DNA from 2 places in the Schaalia naturae genome. Region 2 is predicted to be linked to the other one. Evidence: riboswitches for the same ligand, from Rfam matches in the RefSeq annotation. Region 2 holds a riboswitch; the other holds the start of a gene.
What was found. A riboswitch is a leader RNA that binds a small molecule or an ion and turns the genes downstream of it on or off. The one in region 2 is predicted to bind ZMP and ZTP.
Positions count from the first base shown of each region.

Region 1: another riboswitch for ZMP and ZTP. It lies ahead of glyA (serine hydroxymethyltransferase); the one in region 2 lies ahead of purH (bifunctional phosphoribosylaminoimidazolecarboxamide formyltransferase/IMP cyclohydrolase).

Region 1 covers NZ_JBHTEF010000001.1:1,675,438-1,685,726, forward strand. The annotation lists gene ACFQWG_RS07455 (cation diffusion facilitator family transporter) at 1-609, shown strand, start outside; gene ACFQWG_RS07460 (bifunctional methylenetetrahydrofolate dehydrogenase/methenyltetrahydrofolate cyclohydrolase) at 688-1,581, opposite strand; gene glyA (serine hydroxymethyltransferase) at 1,578-2,873, opposite strand; ZMP/ZTP riboswitch at 2,917-3,001, opposite strand; gene purU (formyltetrahydrofolate deformylase) at 3,109-3,990, opposite strand; gene ACFQWG_RS07475 (xylulokinase) at 4,287-5,783, shown strand; gene ACFQWG_RS07480 (NAD(P)H-dependent glycerol-3-phosphate dehydrogenase) at 5,787-6,848, opposite strand; gene ACFQWG_RS07485 (ribulokinase) at 6,850-8,538, opposite strand; gene ACFQWG_RS07490 (sn-glycerol-1-phosphate dehydrogenase) at 8,535-9,938, opposite strand; gene ACFQWG_RS07495 (malate dehydrogenase) at 10,172-10,289, opposite strand, start outside.
Region 2 covers NZ_JBHTEF010000001.1:1,866,279-1,876,567, reverse strand. The annotation lists gene ACFQWG_RS08385 (UvrD-helicase domain-containing protein) at 68-2,887, shown strand; gene sucC (ADP-forming succinate--CoA ligase subunit beta) at 3,045-4,268, shown strand; gene sucD (succinate--CoA ligase subunit alpha) at 4,301-5,239, shown strand; gene ACFQWG_RS08370 (cell division protein PerM) at 5,326-6,903, shown strand; gene purN (phosphoribosylglycinamide formyltransferase) at 6,900-7,574, shown strand; ZMP/ZTP riboswitch at 7,573-7,658, shown strand; gene purH (bifunctional phosphoribosylaminoimidazolecarboxamide formyltransferase/IMP cyclohydrolase) at 7,690-9,426, shown strand; gene ACFQWG_RS08355 (serine hydrolase domain-containing protein) at 9,492-10,289, shown strand, end outside.

The sequences.
Region 1 (10,289 bases), 190 kb from region 2:
GTCGCCTGGGAGGCGGTCAACCGTCTCCTCGCCCCGACCCCGCTGGAACCCGTCCCGATGCTCGTCATCGGCATCGTCGGCCTCGCCGCCAACGTCGTCTCGCTGGGGATCCTGGCCGGCGGGCGCGGGGAGTCGCTCAACATGCGCGCGGCCGTCCTCGAGGTCGCCAATGACGCGCTGGGGTCCGTGGCCGTCATCCTCGCCTCGGTTCTCGCCCTGGCCACCGGGTGGGACGGCGGGGACGCGGTCGCCTCCCTTTTCATCGCCGCGCTCATGGCGCCCCGCGCGTTCGCTCTGCTGCGGAGGTCCCTGCGGATCCTCATGGAGGAGACCCCGGAGTCCCTCGACCTCTCCCAGGTCCGCACCCACATCCTGGCCCTGCCCGCGGTCCGCGACGTCCACGACCTCCACGCCACGACGATCGCGACCGGCGTCGTCTCCCTGACGGCCCACGTCACCGTCGACGAGGACGCCACCGAGCACGAGTGCCGCGACCTCGTCCACACCCTGCAGACGTGCGTCGCCACCCATTTCGCGGTGCCGGTGGCCCACTCGACCTTCCAGATCGACTCCCCCGGGCACCGCGACCACGAGGTCCTCGCGCACTGACCCGCGGCGGGGCGCCAGCCCGCTGGTGCGCCGAACCGTGGAGATCGATCGTTCGCCTCGCCCGGGGCCGGACGCGCCTCAAGCAGACCTCTCGGCGGCCTCCACCACGTTCATCAGCAGCAGCGCCCTCGTCATCGGGCCCACCCCGCCCGGATTCGGGGACAGCCAGGACGCCACCCGGTCGACGCCGTCCGCGACGTCGCCCTGGAGGCGGGATCTCCCCGAGGCCGTCGGCACGCGAGACACGCCGACGTCCAGGACGACGGCCCCCGGGCGCACCATGCCGGGCGTCACCAGCCCCGCCGACCCCGCAGCGGCGACCACCACGTCGGCGGAGCGGACCTTCTCCGCGAGGCCGCGCGTCCCCGTATGGCACAGGGTCACGGTCGCGTTGACCTCGCGCCGGGTCAGCAGCAGCCCGATCGAGCGCCCGACGGTCACGCCGCGCCCGATCACGCACACGTCCGCGCCCTCCAGCGAGATCCCGTGACGCGCCATGAGCTCGATGACGGCGCGCGGCGTGCACGGCAGGGGCGAGTCGATGGGGCCGCTCCCCCGCAGGACCAAGCGCCCCAGGTTCGTCGGATGCAGGCCGTCGGCGTCCCTGGCCGGATCGATCCGCTCGAGCACGGCGTTGGCGTCGACGCCGCGGGGCAGGGGCAGCTGCACGATGTAGCCCGTGCAGGCGGGATCGGCGTTCAGGCGGTCGACCGCGGCCTCGATCTCACGCTGTGAGGCGGTGGCCGGCAGGTCGATGCGGATCGACTCCAGACCGACCTCCGCGCAGTCGCGGTGCTTGCCGGCGACGTAGGCCACGGACCCCGGGTCCTCCCCCACGAGGATCGTCCCCAGCCCGGCGACGATGCCGCGGGAGCGCAGCGCCGCGACCCGCTCCCCCAGCTCGGCCTTGATGGCCGCCGCCGTGGCCGCGCCGTCGAGGACCTGGGCGGAGCCGTCCCACGGCGCTCTCACCGGTCGAGTCCGGCGTAGAGGGGATGGGCGTCGGTGAGCGCGCGGACGCGGGCGCGCAGTCCCTCGACGTCCACGGCTCCCGCTCCGGCCGCGCCCTGGATGAGCGCCGTCGCGATGATGTCGGCGACCTCGGTGAAGTCCTCCGCGTCGAATCCGCGGGTGGCCAGCGCCGGCGTGCCGATGCGCAGACCCGAGGTGACGGCCGGCGGGCGCGGGTCGAAGGGCACCGCGTTGCGGTTGACGGTGATGCCCACCTCGTGGAGCAGGTCCTCGGCCTGTTTCCCGTCCAGCGGGGACTCCACGAGGTCGACGAGGACGAGATGAACGTCGGTGCCGCCAGTCACCAGCCGGATCCCGGCGGCCCGGGCATCGGGGGAGCCCAGGCGCTCGGCGAGCCTCTGGGCGCCCTCGAGGGTGCGGACCTGCCGGTCGCGGAACTCAGGCGTCTGCGCGATCTTCATCGCGATCGCCTTGGCGGCGATGACGTGCATGAGGGGACCGCCCTGCTGGCCGGGGAAGACCGCGGAGTTGACCCGCTTCCCCCACTGCTCGCCGCGCGAGGAGAGGATCATGCCCGAGCGCGGCCCGCCGAGCGTCTTGTGGACCGTCGTCGTCACGATGTCCGCGTGGGGCAGGGGGCTGGGATGGAGGCCGGCGGCGACCAGGCCGGCGAAGTGCGCCATGTCGACCCACAGCGCGGCCCCGACCTCGTCGGCGATGTCGCGGAAGGCTTGGAAGTCCAGGTGGCGCGGGTAGGCGGACCATCCGGCGATGATGACCTTCGGGTGCTCGCGCAGAGCGACCTCGCGGACCCGATCGGGCTCGATACGCTGCGTCGCGCGATCCACCTCGTAGGCGGTGGCGTGGTAGAGCTTGCCGGAGAAGTTGATCCGCATCCCGTGGGTGAGGTGGCCGCCGTGGGCCAGGGACAGCCCCAGGATCGTGTCCCCGGGCGCCGCCATCGCCATGAGCGCCGCGGCATTGGCCTGCGCGCCCGAATGGGGCTGGACGTTGACGAAGTCCGCGCCGAACACCGCCTTCGCGCGGTCGATGGCCAGCTGCTCCGCGACGTCGACGAACTCGCAGCCCCCGTAGTAGCGCCGGCCGGGATAGCCCTCCGCGTACTTGTTCGTCAGGACCGACCCCTGCGCCTCCAGGACGGCGCGGGGGACGAAGTTCTCCGACGCGATCATCTCGAGCGTCCCGCGCTGGCGGGCGAGCTCGTCATCCAGCACGGCGCGGATCTCGGGGTCGAGCTCCGCCAGGGTCATGTCATTGAGGGAATCGCTCATGGGCTCTCTCCAGATCAGGTTCACTCACCGGTCTCCCGGGTGGAGCCCCGGCCCAGGCGGGCGGCCGCGGCGTCCGATCGATCGCTCCCCGGTGGTCCCCCACCTGTGCGCCAGTCACGACTGCGGTCAGCCTAGCGCAGCCCGCCCGGGCCGATCCTCCGGCGTCCACCGCGGAGCCCTCCCGACGAGGGCGTCGCCGCCCGCTCCCGGCGCGTCTCCGCGCCGAGGCCGCCGGTCAGCGCGAGAACACGACGGTGCGGGAGCCGTCCATGAGGACGCGGTGTTCGCAGTGCCAGCGCACGGCCTGCGCCAGGACGCGGCGCTCGACGTCCTGGCCCAGCGCCACCATGTCCGCCGTCGAGTCGGCGTGGGTGACGCGGGCGACGTCCTGCTCGATGATGGGCCCCTCGTCGAGGTCCGGAGTGACATAGTGGGCGGTCGCCCCGATGAGTTTGACGCCGCGTTCATGGGCCTGGGCGTAGGGGCGCGCCCCTTTGAAACTGGGCAGGAAGGAATGATGGATGTTGATGACGCGCCCAGCCATTTCCTCGCACACGGCCGGCGAGAGGACCTGCATGTACCGGGCCAGCACGATGAGCTCGACGCGCTCGGCGCGCACGAGGTCCAGCAACTCGTCCTCGGCGCGTTGCCGGGTGTCCTTCGTGACGGGCACCAGAAGGAAGGGGACGCCGTAGAACTGGGCGACGGGCGCCAGGTCCGGGTGGTTGCCGACGACCGCGACGACGTCGATGGGCAGGCCCTGGGAGCGCTGGCGGTACAGGAGGTCCGTCAGGCAGTGCCCCTCGCGCGAGACCATGACGACCGTGCGCAGCGGGCGGCCGGACTCTTCGACGCGCCATGTCCCCCCGAAGCGCGACCCGACCTCGGCCATGCCCGCCTCCACGGGACCGCGCCCGGATGGGGAGTCGGCCTCCACCCGCATGAAGAACAGCCCCGAGTCCGGATCGCCGAACTGCTGGGACTGGATGATATTGCCGTCGACCCCGGTGACGACGCCGGAGACGGCGTGCACGATGCCGGGCTGGTCGGGACAGGACAGCGTGAGGATCAGCTGCTCGGAGCCAGAGGCGGCCGATGCCGGGGCGGGAGTCGTCATGGCGCACAGAGTAGGCGGGCGGGAAGGAGCCGGGCGCCGGATGCTCGGCCCGCGAACGGCCCCGCTGCGCCCCCTCGCCGGCGCGGCGGGCGTCTGGCGGGCTATGCTGGGACCGCATCGAGCCGACGGGGCCGCTCCGAGGAAGCGCGGCACCCGCCTCACGAACCGATGGGCGAAGAGGTCCAGGTATGCCGCAGCCCCAGAGGATTGTCCCGTCGCCCAGCGGCATCCCGCCCGCGAGCGCGCGACGCGCCGGCCGTGGAGCGTCGCCGAGGGCCGTCGAGGATCCCCTGGTCGTGGCCATCGACTGCTCGACATCCGCAGCCAAGGCCGTCGTCGTGGCCCGCAACGGAGACGTATGCGCCTCGGGCAGACAGCCGATCCCCCTGCGCACGCCGGGGATGGACCGCTATGAGCAGGATCCCGCCGACTGGTGGGCGGCGGTCCGCGCGGCAGTCGACGAGGCCGTGGCGAAGGTGCCCGGAGACGACCGGCGCCGCATCGCGGCGATGTGCCTCACCCATCAGCGCGAGACGTTCGCGCTGCTCGACCGGGACGGGGCCGCGCAGCGCCCCGCCATCCTCTGGCTCGACTCGCGGGCTGGCGACCAGATCCGCCGCCTGGGATCGCCGCACGTCCATGAGTTGTCCGGAAAACAGCCGGACACGACCCCGGCGCTCTACAAGATCGCGTGGATCGCGCAGAACGAGCCGTCGAACATCGAGCATGCCGAACGCATCGTCGATGTCCATGCCTTCCTGGCCCACCGGCTCACCGGGCGGTGGGTGTCCTCGACCGCGAGCGCCGACTCGCTGGGGCTCTTCGATGTGCGGCGCAGGACCTGGGCCCCGGAACTGCTGCGGCTCGCCGGGCTGCGCCCCTCCCAGATGCCCGGGCTCGCAGAACCGGGGGCGCCGATCGCTCCGATCCGACCGGAGCTGCAGCACCGTTGGGGGCTTGCGGACGGCATCCCCCTGATCGCGGGGCTCGGGGACGGCCAGGCGGCGGGACTCGGGGCCGCGGCCATCCGGCCCGGCATTGCCTACCTCAACGTGGGGACCTCCATCGTCTGCGGGGTGCACGCGTCCGGCTGCCTCCTCGGCAGCGCGTACCGCACGCTCGTCTCCGGCATCCCCGGCCGCTACGTCCTCGAGTCGGTCCAGAACTCCGGTTCGGTCCTGCTCAACTGGTTCCGTGAGGAGCTCGGGGACCCGGGTCTGGGCGGATCCGTCGATCCGGACCTCGAGCGGGAGGCGTCCGCTGTCGCCCCCGGCAGCGAGGGGCTGATCACCCTGCCCTACTGGAACGCCGTCCAGACCCCCTTCTGGAATCCCTTCGCACGGGGGGCGATGATCGGGTTCGGCTCGGGGCACACCCGCGCCCACGCCTACCGCTCGCTCATGGAGGGCATGGCCTTCGAGCTCTGCTCCAACCTCGAGAGGATGGCCGACGACCTCGGCCACCCGGTCACGGAGCTCCACGCGATGGGAGGCGGATCGCGCTCGGCGCTGTGGCGGTCCATCCTCGCCGACGCGACAGGCCTCCCCCTCATCCTCTCCTCGGTCGCCGAGGTGTCGGCGCACGGCGCGGCCGTCCTCGCGATGGCGGCAGTGGGCGCCTACCCGAGTGCGGAGGCGGCGGCGGAGGGGATGTGCCATCGCGGGGAGAGGACCGATCCGGACCCCGGCCGCGCCGCCGAGTACCGGCGATGGCACGCGATCCAGCGCGAGTTTTACCCCGCGGTCAAGGACATGTTCGAGCGCATCCGCCTCACAGCGGGCCCGGACGCGTGACGCCTACCGCATGCCTCCGAAGAACTCCTCGAAGGGCATGTCGATGGGGGCGTCCTGCTCGACCACCCGGTACAGGTGGCGGCAGAGGGGGAAGTCCGACGCGCCGACGAGTCCGCGCTCCGTCAGCCGCTCCAGCGCCGCGCCGATCACGCTGATGGCGTGGACGCCCTCCAGCGTCACGCCCTTCATCAGGCGCCCGCGCACCTCGGAGAACGGGATGCCTGCGCCGACGTAGCGTCCGGCTCGGACGTTCCTCCCGCCCATCGAGGTGACGAACATGTCGCCGACCCCTCCCAGTCCGTCCGCCGTCTCCGGTCTGCCCCCGAGCATCGAGACGAACTGCCGGATCTCCTTCTGCCCCTCGGCGAAGACGGCGGCCCCGTAGTTGAAGCGCCGGTAGCGCGCCTCCGCCTCTCCCTCGCGGTCGAGCAGGCCCTGGCCGAAGCCGGCGGCGAACGCGTAGATGTTCTTGACGGCGGCCCCGACCTCGTGGCCCACGAAGTCGGTGGAGGTCCACACGTGGTAGTAGGGCGTGCGGAAGAGATCCGCCAGGCCGTCGAGTGAGACCTGGTCCTCCCCGCAGAAGACGACGCAGGTGTCGCGGTGCACCGCCACCTCTCCGGCGATCGAAGGGCCCACGACCGCAGACCATGTGACGCCGTCCGCGACGTCGGCGGGCACGAGGGACCTCATGACGTCCGGCAGGATGCGCAACGTCCCCTCGTCGTCGGCCTCCATCCCCTTGGTGATAGAAAGGACCCGCATGCCCGGTCGCAGGAGGCGGGCGAACTGGCGGCCGGCCCAGTGCACGCCGAACGAGTTCACGCCGGACATCGCGACGTCCGCCCCCTCGAACGCCCGGGGCGCGTCCTCCAGCTGGTATGCCCGGACGGCGGGGTTCACCGCCAGTCCGAGGCCCGGGTGCACCCCCGTCCTCTGGAGGGAGTCGATGAGGTCCCGGTCCAGATGCGTCCCGACCAGGCGGACGTCGTCCCCGTTCTCGGCCAGCGGGAACGTCAGGGCGCTCGCCATGATCCCCGCTCCGAGAACCGCCACGGTCGTCATCTCACCGCTCCGTTCTCGCCGGCGCCGCCTGGGCCTGGCTCTCCGACAGGGCCTCACGCTGGATCCCCTTCAGCCGGTGCATCACGTCGTCCTCGCGGCCCATCAGGAAATACAGGTGGCGGTAGAGCTCCCAGAGGCGGTCGTACCGGCGGGAGGCCTCCTCGCGGGGGACGTAGGCCCGCTCGCGCACGCCGCCCATCGCGTCGGCGGCCGCGACGACGGTGGGGTAGGCCCCCGCCGCCACCGCCGCGAAGATCGCCGAACCCAGCGCACCCGCCTGGGCGACCGTGGCCACCGAGATGGGCCGCCGCGTGATGTCCGCGTACATCTGCATGAGGAACGGCTCCTTGAGCAGTCCCCCGGCGGCCCGGATCTCGTCGACCGGCACGCCATGGGATTCGAAGTTCTCGATGATGACGCGGGCGCCGAAGACGCAAGCCTCCATGAGCGCCCGATACTGGTCCTCCGGCCTCGTCTGCAGGGTCTGGCCCACGATCATGCCGGTGAGCTCCGCGTCCACCAGGATCGAGCGGTTGCCGTTGAACCAGTCAAGGGCGAGCAGTCCGTTCTCGCCGATCCCCTGCCTCGACGCGCGCTCGCCCAGCAGCTGGAACTCGCTGATGCCGCGCCGGCGCGCCTCCGCCCGGTAGGACTCCGGCAGGCTGCGGTCGATGAACCACTGGAACGTGTCGCCCACCGAGCTCTGGCCGCCCTCATACGCCCACAGGCCCTCCGCCACGCCCCCGTCGACCACCCCGAAGATCCCGGGGACGCTGCGCAGGCGCTCGGCCTGGACGATCCAGCACACCGAGGTGCCCAGCACCCCGGTCAGCTGCCCCGGACGCACCGCGTCGACGGCCGCCGCATGGACATGCGCGTCGATGTTGCCCGCTGCCACGGGCGTGCCCGGGCGCAGACCCAGCGTCCGCGCCCAGGTCGCGGTCAGTCCTCCGACCCTGGACCCCAGAGGCACGACGGGGTGGCGCATCTTGTCCTCGAAGACACCGCCGAACTCCCGGTTCACCGACTCCAGGAACTCCCTCGACGGGTAGCGACCGTCCTGGTACATCCGTTTGTATCCGGAGTCGCCCGCGGCGTAGACCAGATGGCCCGTCAACTGCCACGTCAGCCAGTCTGCCGCATCGACGATCTCCGAGGCCGCGCGATAGACCTCCGGCGCCTCCTCGAGGGTCTCCAGGGCCTTCGGCAGCAGCATCTCCGCCGAGAGGGTCCCGCCGTAGCGCTCCAGCCACCCCTCCCTCCTCTCCCGAGCGGCTGCCACGATGCGCTCCGCCTGCCGGCTCCCGCCGTGGTGCTTCCACAGTTTGAGGTAGGCATGCGGGTTCGTCCGGAACCCGGGCGTCTCACACAGGGGCGTCCCCCGGGAGTCCGTCACGAGGACGGAGGCGCTCGTCGCATCGAGCCCGATGCCGACGATGTCCTGGGGGTCGACGTCCGATCCCGCGAGGGCGCCGCGCACGGAGCGCCGCAGGGCGTCCAGATAGTCGGCCGGCTCCTGGAGCGCGAAGTCGGGCGGCAGGTCCCGGCCGTCCGCCACATCGAGGCGCTGCGCCATGACGCCATGCGGGTAGTCGGCGACCGCATCCGACACGACGGTTCCGTCCTCGATGCTCGCGATCACGGCGCGCGCCGAGAGGGTGCCGAAATCGATGCCGATCACGTGGCTCATGGCCGTCCCCCCGCGACGTCGGCGGACAGGGTGCCCTCCGCTGCCCCCGGATGCCGGTGCCTGCCCCAGTACCCGGCGGGGCCGAAGAGGCGGTTCACCACGGCGGTGAGCTCCCCCAGGTCCGCCAACAGGTCGAGGACCGTGTAGCGCGGGCGGATCATCTGCGCCTTGAAATGCGTGAGGCGGAAGCGGTCCCATTCGATCCGGATCGCCTCGGGATGGGAGGGGGCGCCCGCCTCGCGCAGGTGTTCCGCCGCCTCGTCCGGAGTGAGGAGCTGCGGCGCGCATCGCGCCGTGATCGCCTCCCAGTGGCTGCGGATCACCTGGATGCGCTCGCGCAGACGGTCGCCCTGCAGGTTCTTCCCGACCGCGTGGGGGACGGACTCGCCGGCGATGCGCGGCTGCAGGAGCATCCGCACGCGTTCCTCGACCTCCGCGTCGCTCGGGGCGCGCGCGACCCGGGCATCCACGTCGATGGAGCCCACATCCAGCGCCAGCGCCTCCTGCCACAACGCGCAGGAGGCGACGGTGCCGACGCCGACCTTGAACCCGTGGGAGAGCGGCGGCTCCCAGTCGAGCCCGTGCCCCTCCATCTCCCACACATGGGAGAACTGGTGGCCGGCACCCGATGCCGAACGCGAGGACCGCAGCGCCTGCATGGCCAGGCCCGACATGATGTTCCCCTGGGCCAGCGCCGCGACGGCCTGCGGATCCGCTCGGCCGACGCGCCGGGGCTGCGAGAGCGTCTCGCGCAACGGCCCCTGGACGAGCTCCCACACGGGGGCGACGATGGGCTCAATGCCCAGCTCGTCCGCGAGGATCCAGTCGGCCCCCGCCGGGATCTTCTCGATCAGGTCGCCGTAGCCCGTCGATGTCAGGCGCTGCGGGGCCGCCGCCATGATGTCCGTGTCGGCGACCAGGCCGGCAGGGGCGGGGCACGGTCTCGTGATCTTGAAGCCGTCGCGCGAGATCGACGCGCCGTACGCCGTGTACCCGTCCACGGAGGCCGCAGTGCACACATGCATGTAGGAGCGCCCCAGCTCGGCCGCGGCGAGTTTCGCGATGTCGTTGAGCGTGCCGGACCCGATCGAGCACACGGCCGCATCCGCGCGGGGCCGCAGGAACTCGCGCAGCTTCTCGACCTCCGTGTAGTCGCCGTAGAGGGTCGGCCTGCCCGGGAGCACGTACGGGTCCCCCATCGGCACGCCCGCTTCGCGCAGCGAGTGCCCGACGGCGGCCCCCGCGGCGCCGAAGGTGTTCTCATCGGCGACGATCTGCGCCCGCTTGCCGGGAAAGAGCCTCGCGAACATCGCCCCGGCGCGATGCACCGCGCCTGGGCCGAACTCGATCGCCCTCGTCTCCGTCGCCTCGCGCAGTGCCTGATCGATAGCCTCGCTCATCGAGCGGTTCTCCTTCTCTCCGGGCAGATCACTCCCGTCCCTGGGCGATCAACCGGCCGGCCCGCTCCCGCGCGGGCCGCCCATAGGCGACAACGTAACATCCAGAGTGTGATTTGTCACGGAATTGGTGACAGCATCGGCGCCGTCGGCGCACCGCATACGAGAGCCCCGCCGCCCAGGTTCGTGGACGACGGGGCCGGGGGACGGCCGGACGACGGATCCGGCCGCGCGCCTCACTTGATGAAGCCGAGCGCCTTGACGGCGTCGTACTCCTCGCGGAGCGCCTCGATGTTGTGGTCGATGCCGGCGCGCGTGGCGTCGGAGATCTCCAGGCCGTCGACGACGTGGTAC
Region 2 (10,289 bases):
GCGCCGCCGGTCTGGCCGGCGAGACCTCGGCCGAGGCGGCGGCGCTCTGGCCTACAGTGGTGGGGCCATGGATCTGCACACCGCCTCCTCTCCCGTCTCCCCCCGTCCGGCCGACGCCTCCGCCGCCCTGCCGGACCTGGGCGCCCTCGAGCCGCTTCCCCCGATCGCGGGCCCCGTCGGGGACCCGCGCGACCTGCCGGTGTGGGACGAGGACTCCTACGTCCCGGCGGACCGTCCGCCGGATGACGGGGGGGACGGGTTCGGCGACCCGTGGGACGGCGCCGACCTCAACCGGGCGGCGGCGCCGCCCTCGTCGATGGCGGAGACCACGGGGGCGGGAGCGCGGCGCGATCCCGAGGAACTGCTGAGCGGGCTCAACCCCGAGCAGCGCGCGGCCGTCACGCACGACGGCGGGCCCCTGCTCATCATCGCGGGCGCCGGATCCGGCAAGACGCGCGCCCTCACCCACCGCATCGCCCACCTGCTGGCCACGGGCCGCGCGCGTCCCGGCGAGATCCTGGCCATCACCTTCACCAACAAGGCCGCCGCGGAGATGCGCGAGCGCGTCGCGGACCTCGTCGGCCCCGACGCCAGGCGCATCTGGGTGTCGACCTTCCACTCCGCATGCGTGCGGATCCTCCGGGCGGAGCACCGTGCGGCGGGCCTGACCTCGACGTTCACGATCTACGACGCGCAGGACTCCCAGCGCCTCATCCAGATGGTGCTGAAGTCCCAGGACGTCGACGTCAAGCGCTTCACGCCGAAGATGGTGAGCTCGCGGATCTCGGACCAGAAGAACGAGCTGGTGACGCCCGAGGAGTTCGCGGAGGCGGCGCGCAACGACCCGGTGTCGCGGGTGGTCGCCGCCGCCTATCCCGAGTACCAGCGGCGTCTGCGGCAGGCGAACGCGCTGGACTTCGACGACCTCATCATGCGCACCGTCGGGCTGCTGACGGGCAACCCGGGGATCGCCGAGCACTACCACCGCCGGTTCCGCCACATCCTGGTCGATGAGTACCAGGACACGAACCACGCGCAGTACGTGCTGGTGCGATCCCTCGTGGGATCGGGCGCGGACCGGGTGGCGCCCGCTGAACTCACCGTCGTCGGCGACTCCGACCAGTCGATCTACGCGTTCCGCGGCGCCACCATCCGCAACATCGAGGAGTTCGAGCGCGACTTCCCAGGCGCGACCACGATCCTCCTCGAGCAGAACTACCGTTCGACCCAGAACATCCTCTCCGCCGCGAACGCCGTCATCGCCCGCAACGAGGGCCGCCGCCCGAAAAACCTGTGGACCTCCGCCGGGGACGGGCCGCTCATCACCGTCGACGCCGCCGACTCCGACCATGACGAGGCGCGTTTCGTCGTCCGCGAGATCGACCGTCTCACCTCGGAGGGCGCCGACTGGGGGGACATCGCGGTCTTCTACCGCACCAACGCCCAGTCCCGGGCGCTCGAGGAGATGCTGGTCCGCTCCGGCGTTCCCTACCGCGTCGTCGGCGGCACGCGATTCTACGAGCGTCGGGAGATCAAGGACGCCCTGGCGTACCTGCAGGCCGTCGCCAACGCCGATGACACCGTCGCTTTGCGCCGGGTCCTCAACACGCCGCGCCGCGGCCTCGGCGCCAAGGCGGAGGAGGCCCTGGTCGCCCATGCGGACCGCCATGGCGTCTCCTTCGGGGGGGCGCTGCGCCATGTGTGGATCGCGGAGGGGCGCCCCGCGGGCGAGGGAGCAGGGATCGAGGCCCCCTCGGGCCCTGTGGCACCGGCACCCGGCGAGCCCGGGGAGCCGGGACAGGGGGCCGCGACGGGTGCGGCCGTAGTGGAGCCGAGCCCGGTGGCGGAGCCGGAGGAAGGACCGGAGGCGGCCGCGCCCGAGGTGGCGGGCCTCGCTCCCCGGGCCGCCGCCGCGGTGTCCGGGTTCTGGGGACTGCTGGAGGTCCTGCGCGGTCTCGACGCGGCGGGGGAGTCCCCGGCGCGTCTCCTCGAGGAGGTCCTCGACCACACGGGCTATCTCGAGGAGCTGCGGCGCTCCGAGGACCCTCAGGACGCCTCCCGAGTCGAGAACCTCGCGGAGCTCCACTCCGTCGCCGCCGACTTCCACGCGCAGGCGCCCGAGGGGCGGCTGGTGGACTTCCTCGAGCGCGTGTCGCTCGTGGCCGACTCCGATCAGGTGCCGGGGGACCGGGAGCGCCACGGCCAGGTCACCCTGATGACCGTCCACACGGCGAAGGGGCTGGAGTTCCCAATCGTCTTCGTCACCGGGATGGAGGACGGCACGTTCCCCCATCAGCGCTCGCTGGGCGACCCGCAGGAGCTGGCCGAGGAACGCCGGCTGGCCTACGTCGCCATCACGCGCGCCCGCGAGAGGCTGTACCTCACGCGCGCCGCCGTGCGCGGCGGGTGGGGGACGCCCCAGGAGATGCCCCCGTCGCGGTTCCTTGACGACATCCCGCCGGAGCTCCTCGACATCCGCCGGTCGGTGACCGCCCAGGACCGCGCGCGCGGACGCGGCGGGTGGGGCGCCGGCCACCGAAGCGCGGGCGGCGGCCCGGATGGCGACGGGGGCGACACGGGACCGGTCATCGGCGCGGGGCGTCCGGGCAACGGCACCCCGATGAGCGGCTCGCGGCTCGGGCGCACGGTGCGCATGGGCGCGCCGCGGCACGCGCCGGCGCCGCCGCCAGGGGCGCGGGACGCCCGCGACGGCGCAGATCAGGAGACGCTCCAACTCGCGGTCGGGGACCGGGTCGCGCACGCCACCCTGGGGGAGGGCGTCGTCGTCGCGACCGAGGGGGCGGGGCCGCGCCTGGTGGCGAAGGTCCGTTTCGCCTCCTCCGAGAAGCGCCTCCTGGTCCGGATGGCGCCGCTGACCCGGCTCTGACGTCCGGGGGACCGCCCCGCGGAGACGGGACGGGAAGGGGAGGACCCCCGGAGATAGGACTGACGGCCCATACGCGGGGTACGCTGTCTCACAGATGTCTCGATGTCGAGCAATCCGGCTGGACTCGGGAGACGGATCAGACGCTGGAAGGACGGGCATGGACCTGTACGAATACCAAGCCAAGCAGCTGTTCGCCGCGCACGAGGTCCCCGTCCAGCGGGGCGAGCTGGCGACCACGCCCCAGGAGGCCCGGCACGCCGCCGAGGCGCTCGGCGCCGACCTGGTCGTCGTCAAGGCGCAGGTGAAGGCCGGGGGACGCGGCAAGGCCGGGGGCGTCAAGCTGGCGCACGGACCGGAGGAGGCCGAGGCCCGCGCGAGGGACATCCTGGGCATGGACATCAAGGGGCACACGGTCCGCTCGGTCCTGGTCACGCTGGGCGCCGACATCGCGGAGGAGTACTACTTCTCGATCCTGCTCGACCGCTCGAACCGGCGCCATCTGGCGATGTGCTCCCGCGAGGGCGGCATGGAGATCGAGACTCTGGCCAGGCAACGGCCCGAGGCACTCGCCCGCATCCCCCTGGACCCGGTCACCGGCATCGACGACGGCGTCGCCCGCGCGATCCTGGGCGCCGCCGGATTCGACGACCCGACCGCGCGGCGCGCGGCCCCTGTGCTGACGAGGCTCTGGGAGGTCTACCGAGATGAGGACGCCACCCTGGTCGAGGTCAATCCCCTCGTCCAGACCGCCGACGGCGGCATCGTGGCGCTGGATGGCAAGGTGACCCTCGACGACAACGCGGCGTTCCGCCACCCGGACCACGCGGCCTTCGCCGACACCCGGGCGGAGGACCCGCGCGAGGCGATGGCGAAGGAGGCCGGCCTCAACTACGTGCGCCTGGACGGGCAGGTCGGCATCATCGGCAACGGCGCGGGCCTGGTGATGTCCACCCTCGACGTCGTCGCGCTGGCGGGGGAGGAGTTCGGCGTGCGCCCAGCGAACTTCCTCGACATCGGCGGCGGGGCGTCCGCGGCGGTCATGGCCAAGGGCCTCGAGGTCATCCTCGGGGATCCTCAGGTGCGGGCCGTCCTGGTCAACGTCTTCGGCGGCATCACCGCCGGGGACGAGGTCGCCCGCGGCATCGTGGGGGCGCTGGACCTGCTGGGCGACCAGGCGACCAAGCCGCTGGTCGTGCGCCTGGACGGCAACAAGGTGGAGGAGGGGCGCGCGATCCTCGCTCAAGCGGCCCACCCCCTCATCCACATGTCCGACACGATGGACGGCGCCGCCCGCCTGGCCGCCCGGCTCGCCGCCGGCGCCGTCGACGAGGGCGGGGCCACCCCCGACCCGGACCCGGCCGCCACCCCGGCCCGTCCCTGAGACCCCGGACCCAGACAGGAGAAGAACCAGAGATGTCCATCTTCCTCGACGCGGACTCCCGCGTCATCGTGCAGGGCATGACCGGGTCCGAGGGGCGCAAGCACACGGCCCGCATGCTGGGCGCCGGCACCGCCGTCGTCGGCGGGGTCAACCCGCGCAAGGCCGGGACCTCCGTGACCTTCGACGTGCACGGCTACGGGCCGGGCGCCGACGGCGTCGCCGACGGGCCGGTCGAGGTCCCCGTCTTCGGGACCGTCGCCGAGGCCCGCAGGTCGACCGGCGCCGACGTCTCCGTGGTCTTCGTGCCCCCGGCCTTCGCCAGGGACGCGGTGCTCGAGGCCATCGACGCCGGAGTGGGGACGGTCGTCGTCATCACCGAGGGGATCCCGGTGGCCGACTCCGTGCGATTCGTCACCCGCGCCCTGGAGCGCGGCACCCGCCTGATCGGCCCGAACTGCCCGGGCATCATCACCCCTGGCCAGTCCAACGTCGGCATCACCCCCGCCGACATCACCGGGCCGGGATGCCTCGGGCTGGTCTCGAAATCCGGCACGCTCACCTACCAGATGATGTACGAGCTGCGCGACCTGGGCTTCTCCACCGCGCTTGGCATCGGGGGCGACCCGGTGGTGGGGACCACGCACATCGACGCGCTGGCCGCCTTCGAGGAGGATCCCGACACCGAGCTCGTCGTCATGATCGGCGAGATCGGCGGGGACGCGGAGGAACGAGCGGCCGCGTGGATCCAGGAGAACATGTCGACCCCCGTCGTCGCCTACGTCGCCGGATTCACCGCGCCGGAGGGCAAGACGATGGGCCACGCCGGCGCCATCGTCTCCGGGTCGTCGGGCACGGCCGCCGCGAAGGCCGAGGCCCTGGAGGCCGCGGGCGTCCGCGTGGGGCGCACGCCCTCCCAGACCGCGCGCCTGGCCCGGGAGATCCTCCAGGAGGCCCGGTCCGGGCGCAGCTGAGGCCACGGGCCCCGGCGCGCGGAAGTCGGCGGTCCCCGGCGCTGCGGCGGGCCCGGCGCATCCGCGTGCGCGACGATGGAGGCGACATGACCGACTCACATCCGCGCTCCCGCAGACGGCGCCCCGCGGCGCCGACCCCCGTCTCGTCCGCCGCCCCCTCCCCATCCCCGGCGTCCCCGCGTCCGCGCACCGGTCCCGCGGCGGGGGCTCGGCCGGGCGGACCCCGCCCGACCATCCGCATCTCCCTGCCCGACGGATGGGCCCGTTCGGGGCTCGCGGGCATTGAGGCCGCACTCATCAGCTGGGGGCTGATGATGCTGCTCACCCTGGTCGGCTACCTCGGCGTCTCAGACAACGCCTGGCTGGGCCAGGCGACATGGTCCCAGGCGATGGGCGTCGGCGGGGACGTGTGGGCCGCGGTGCTGGGCTGCCCGGTCGAGGTCGGGGGCGTCGCCTACCGCGCGGTCCCGACGCTGATGACGCTGCTGAGCGTGATCATGCTGCGGGTCCTCCTGCTCCCGGGCCGGCGGTTCCCGGCCGCCGCCCAGTGGACGGCCGTGCCGACCTTCGCGATCACCTCCCTGGGGCTGGTCGCGTCCACCGCCGACCACGCCGCCTGGCTCCGGGCGGTCCCCGGCGCCGTGGCCGTCGCGGGCACGGCCTGCCTGTGGGCGGTCGCCTCGCAGACGCAGTGGCGCCCGTCGTGGGCGGTCCGCGCCCCCTGGGCCCACGAGGGACTGCTCCAGGCGCGCGGCGCGGTCATCGCGGCCGCCGCGGCGGGGCTCGCGGGTCTGGCCGCCTCCCTGTGGGCCTCGCGCGAGGCGGTCGCCGGCATCCAGGATCTGCTGCTGGCGTCGGGCGTCGACACGGCCGTCCTCGTCCTCGCGCAGCTCCTCTTCACGCCCACCGCGATGGCATGGGCCCTGTCCTGGCTGGCGGGCCCCGGGTTCCACGTGGGAACGGACGCCCTGCACGCGCCGGGCACCGCTCCCGTCCTGCCGATCCCCGCGATCCCCCTCCTCGGGGCCGTACCCTCGACGGCCCCGGGCAACCAGGTGGCGCTGATCCTGGTCCTCCTAGGCGCGGCCGTGGGCGCCTGGGTGCGGTGGAGGCACCGTGCCGAGGATCTCGGGGCGCAAGCGCTCGCAGGCCTGACGTGCCTGGTCGTGTCCGGCGCAGTGGTGGCCGGATGGTTCTGGCTCTCCGTCCTGCATCTCGGGGCCGAGCGCATGGCGCTCCTGGGGCCCCGCGTGCTCGCAGGGGCCGCGATGGCGACCCTCGAGGTCGTCGTCACCGCCCAGATCGTCGCCCTGGCCGCCCATCCCGCGTCCGTCACCCTCGCCCGGCGCGGCCTGAAGGCGCTGAGGGCCCGCGTCGGTGCGGCCTCGGGGAGGCTGGGAGCCCGCGTGCGCGCCGGAGCGGGGGCGTCCCGTCCCGTCCTCGCGTCCGCGGAGTCCGCGCCGATGGACGAGGACGGACCCGCCCGCACGGCCCGTCCTACACTCGGGGAGGCCACGCCCCGCGGCGGCCACCCGGCTCCCGCGGACGCGGCCCCCTCCGACGGGGAGCCCACCGAGAGGTTGGACGTCTCCGGCCGGCGCGCAGGGGACGCCCCCGGCACCGGGGACGGCACCGATGACGACCACTCGCAGGAGATCCCATGACCGACGACGTCCGTCAGTCCCCCTTGGCGCCGGCCCGCCTGGTCGTGCTGGTGTCCGGAGAGGGCTCGAACATGAGGGCGCTGGCCGGGGCCGCGGCCGATCCCGGTTTCGGCGCCCAGATCGTCGCGGTGGGTGCGGACCGTCCGTGCGCCGGGATCGACTGGGCCGCCGGACGGGGGACCCCCGTCTTCGTCCACCCGCTGGCGCCGGCCGCGGGCGCCCCGTCCGATCGAAAGGCCGTCCGCGCGCAGTGGGACCGCGAGCTCGCCGAACGCGTCGCGGCCTTCGACCCCGACCTCGTGGTCTGCGCGGGGTTCCTCAAGTTGCTGGGGCCCGCCTTCCTCGGGCGCTTCGGAGGGCGCATCCTCAACACGCACAACTCGCTGCTGCCGGCCTTCCCCGGCACGCACGCGCCGGCGGACGCGCTGGCCGCAGGCGTCCGGATCACCGGGGCGACGGTGTTCCTGGTCGACTCCGGCACCGACACGGGCGCGATCACCGCGCAGGTCGCGGTGCCGGTGGCCGACGAGGACACGGTGGGCTCCCTGCTGGAGCGCATCAAGGCGGCGGAGCGGGCCCAGCTGGTCGACATCGTGGGACGCATGGCGCGCGGCGGCTGGACGCTGCGCGGGCGGCGGGTGGTCGTGGGGGACCGAGGGCGGGTATCCTGAGGGCGGCCGCGACTGGCGAGGGTGGGACACCACCGGGGAGCGGCCGGGTTCTCCCGTGAGGCGTCGCCCGCCTGGGCGCCGGGGCTCAGCAGCCGTCGACACCTCTGGAGGAATGATGACCGTTCGCCTTGACAACCTCGAGACCCTGGACGTCCGCCCGATCAGGCGGGCCCTGATCTCGGTCTCCGACAAGACCCGCCTCGTGGAGCTCGCCCGAGCGCTGACGGACGCCGGCGTCCGGATCGTGTCCACCGGCTCCACGGCCCAGGCGATCGCCGGGCGGGGGATCCCCGTCACCCCCGTCGAGGAGGTCACCGGGTTCCCCGAGGTCCTCGAGGGGCGGGTCAAGACCCTGCATCCGGCGATCCACGCGGGGCTGCTCGCCGATCAGCGCAAGGCCGACCACCGTGAGCAGCTCGGGCAGCTGGGCATCGAGGCGTTCGACCTGGTCGTGTGCAATCTCTACCCCTTCGCGGACACGGTGGCGTCGGGCGCCGGGTTCGACGCGTGCGTCGAGCAGATCGACATCGGCGGCCCGTCCATGGTGCGCGCGGCGGCGAAGAACCACCCCTCGGTCGCGGTGGTGACCTCGCCCGGCCGGTACGACGAGGTCGTCCAGGCCGTCCGCGGCGGCGGATTCACGCTGGCGCAGCGGCGGGACCTGGCGGCCGAGGCCTTCGCCCACACGGCCGCCTACGACCTCGCGATCGCCACCTGGTTCGCCGGGCGGACGGAACCCGGAGGGGAGAGGGACGGCGCGTTCCCGCGGTTCGCCGGCGCCGCCTTCGAGCGGGTGGCCGCCCTGCGCTATGGCGAGAACCCCCATCAGTCGGCCGCCGTGTACCGGGAGGCCGGCTCCGCGGCGGGCCCGGCGCCGTCCCCGTCCGCCTCTCCGCAGGCCCCCGCGGCGCCCGCTCCGGGGATCGCGAACGCCCGTCAGCTGCACGGCAAGGCGATGAGCTACAACAACTACACCGACGGAGACGCCGCCCTGCGCGCCGCGTTCGACCACGACGAGCCGTGCGTGGCGATCATCAAGCACGCCAACCCCTGCGGCATCGCGATCGCCGCGACCGTGGAAGAGGCCCATCGCAAGGCCCACGCCTGCGACCCGGTCTCCGCCTACGGCGGGGTGATCGCCGTGAACCGCCCCGTGACGCCCGCCCTGGCCCGGCAGATCGTCCCGATCTTCACCGAGGTCGTCCTCGCCCCCGCCTACGAGGACGGGGCGCTTGAGGTGCTCTCCGCCAAGAAGAACCTCCGGGTGCTGGAGGTGACGCCGCCCCAGCGCGCCGGGACGGACTTCCGCCAGATCTCGGGCGGGCTGCTGGTCCAGGACCGCGACGCGCTGGATGCGGCGGGCGATGACCCGGCGGCGTGGGAGCTCGTCTCCGGCGGCGCGGCGGACGCGGCGACCCTGGCCGACCTCGCCTTCGCCTGGCGGACGGTGCGTGCCGTGCGCTCCAATGCGATCCTGCTGGTCAAGGACGGCGCGTCGGTGGGCGTGGGGATGGGGCAGGTCAACCGCGTGGACTCCTGCCGTCTGGCAGTCGAGCGCGCGAACACCCTGGGCGCGCGCGAGAGCGGGGACGCGGCGGCGCCGGTGGACTCGGCGGGCGGGGCGCGCGCCGAGGACGTCCTCGCGCAGGCGCCGGAGCAGCGTGCCCGGGGGGCCGTAGCCGCCTCGGACGCGTACTTCCCCTTCGCCGACGGGCTCCAGGTGCTCATCGACGCCGGCGTGAAGGCGGTCGTCCAGCCCGGAGGCTCGATCCGGGACGAGGAGTCGATCGCCGCCGCGCGCGGGGCGGGCACCACGATGTACCTGACCCGCACGCGCCACTTCGCCCACTGAGGCGCGATGCCGGGCGGGGGCGGCCCCGCATCCTCGGCCGGGCGGACGGAGCTTAGGCTGGAGGCGTGATCGACTTCTCGCCCTTCCGCCTCTCCGTCGCCGAGCAGCACCTGGGCGTGTCCGGCGTCCACGTCCTCCACCGCGACGCCTCCAGCGGACGGCGGATCGGGGAGGAGCACCGGTTCCGCTCCGACGACCGGGTGTGCCTCTACTCGGCGTCGAAGACCTTCACGGCGGCGGGCGTCGGCATCGCGATGGGCGAGGGCCTGCTCACCGCGGAGGACCGCCTGCTCGACGCCTTCCCCGAGTACCGGGACCATGCGGGCGAGGGCGTCGGGGCGATCACCGTGCGCCACCTGCTGACCATGACCTCGGGCAGCCCCGACACCTGGTTCGGGCCCGGACAGCTCGAAGCCGAGGACCGTCTGGGCGCCTTCCTCGCCACCCCGCTCGCACATGAGCCCGGCGCGTTCTTCGAGTACTCGAACGCCTGCACGTACGCGCTGGGCCGGCTCGTCGAGCGCCGGAGCGGCCAGGACCTGCGCGACTACCTGGTGCCGCGGCTCTTCGACAGGCTCGGCATCGCCAACCCGCAGTGGCACCGCTGCCCGAGGGGCCACTCGCTGGCGGCCTCCGGCCTGTTCCTCACCACCTCGGAGCTCGCGAGGCTGGGCGAGACGCTGTTGGACGGCGGCTCCTTCCGTGGGACGCGCGTCATCCCGAGGGGCTTCGTCGACGCGATGCACGCCGACTGGGTGGACACCAGGCTCGGTCGGCCCGATCGCGAGGTCGATCCCGAGGGCGAGGGATACGGCCTGCAGGTCTGGCGCTGCACGGTGCCCGGCGCGTGGCGCGCGGACGGC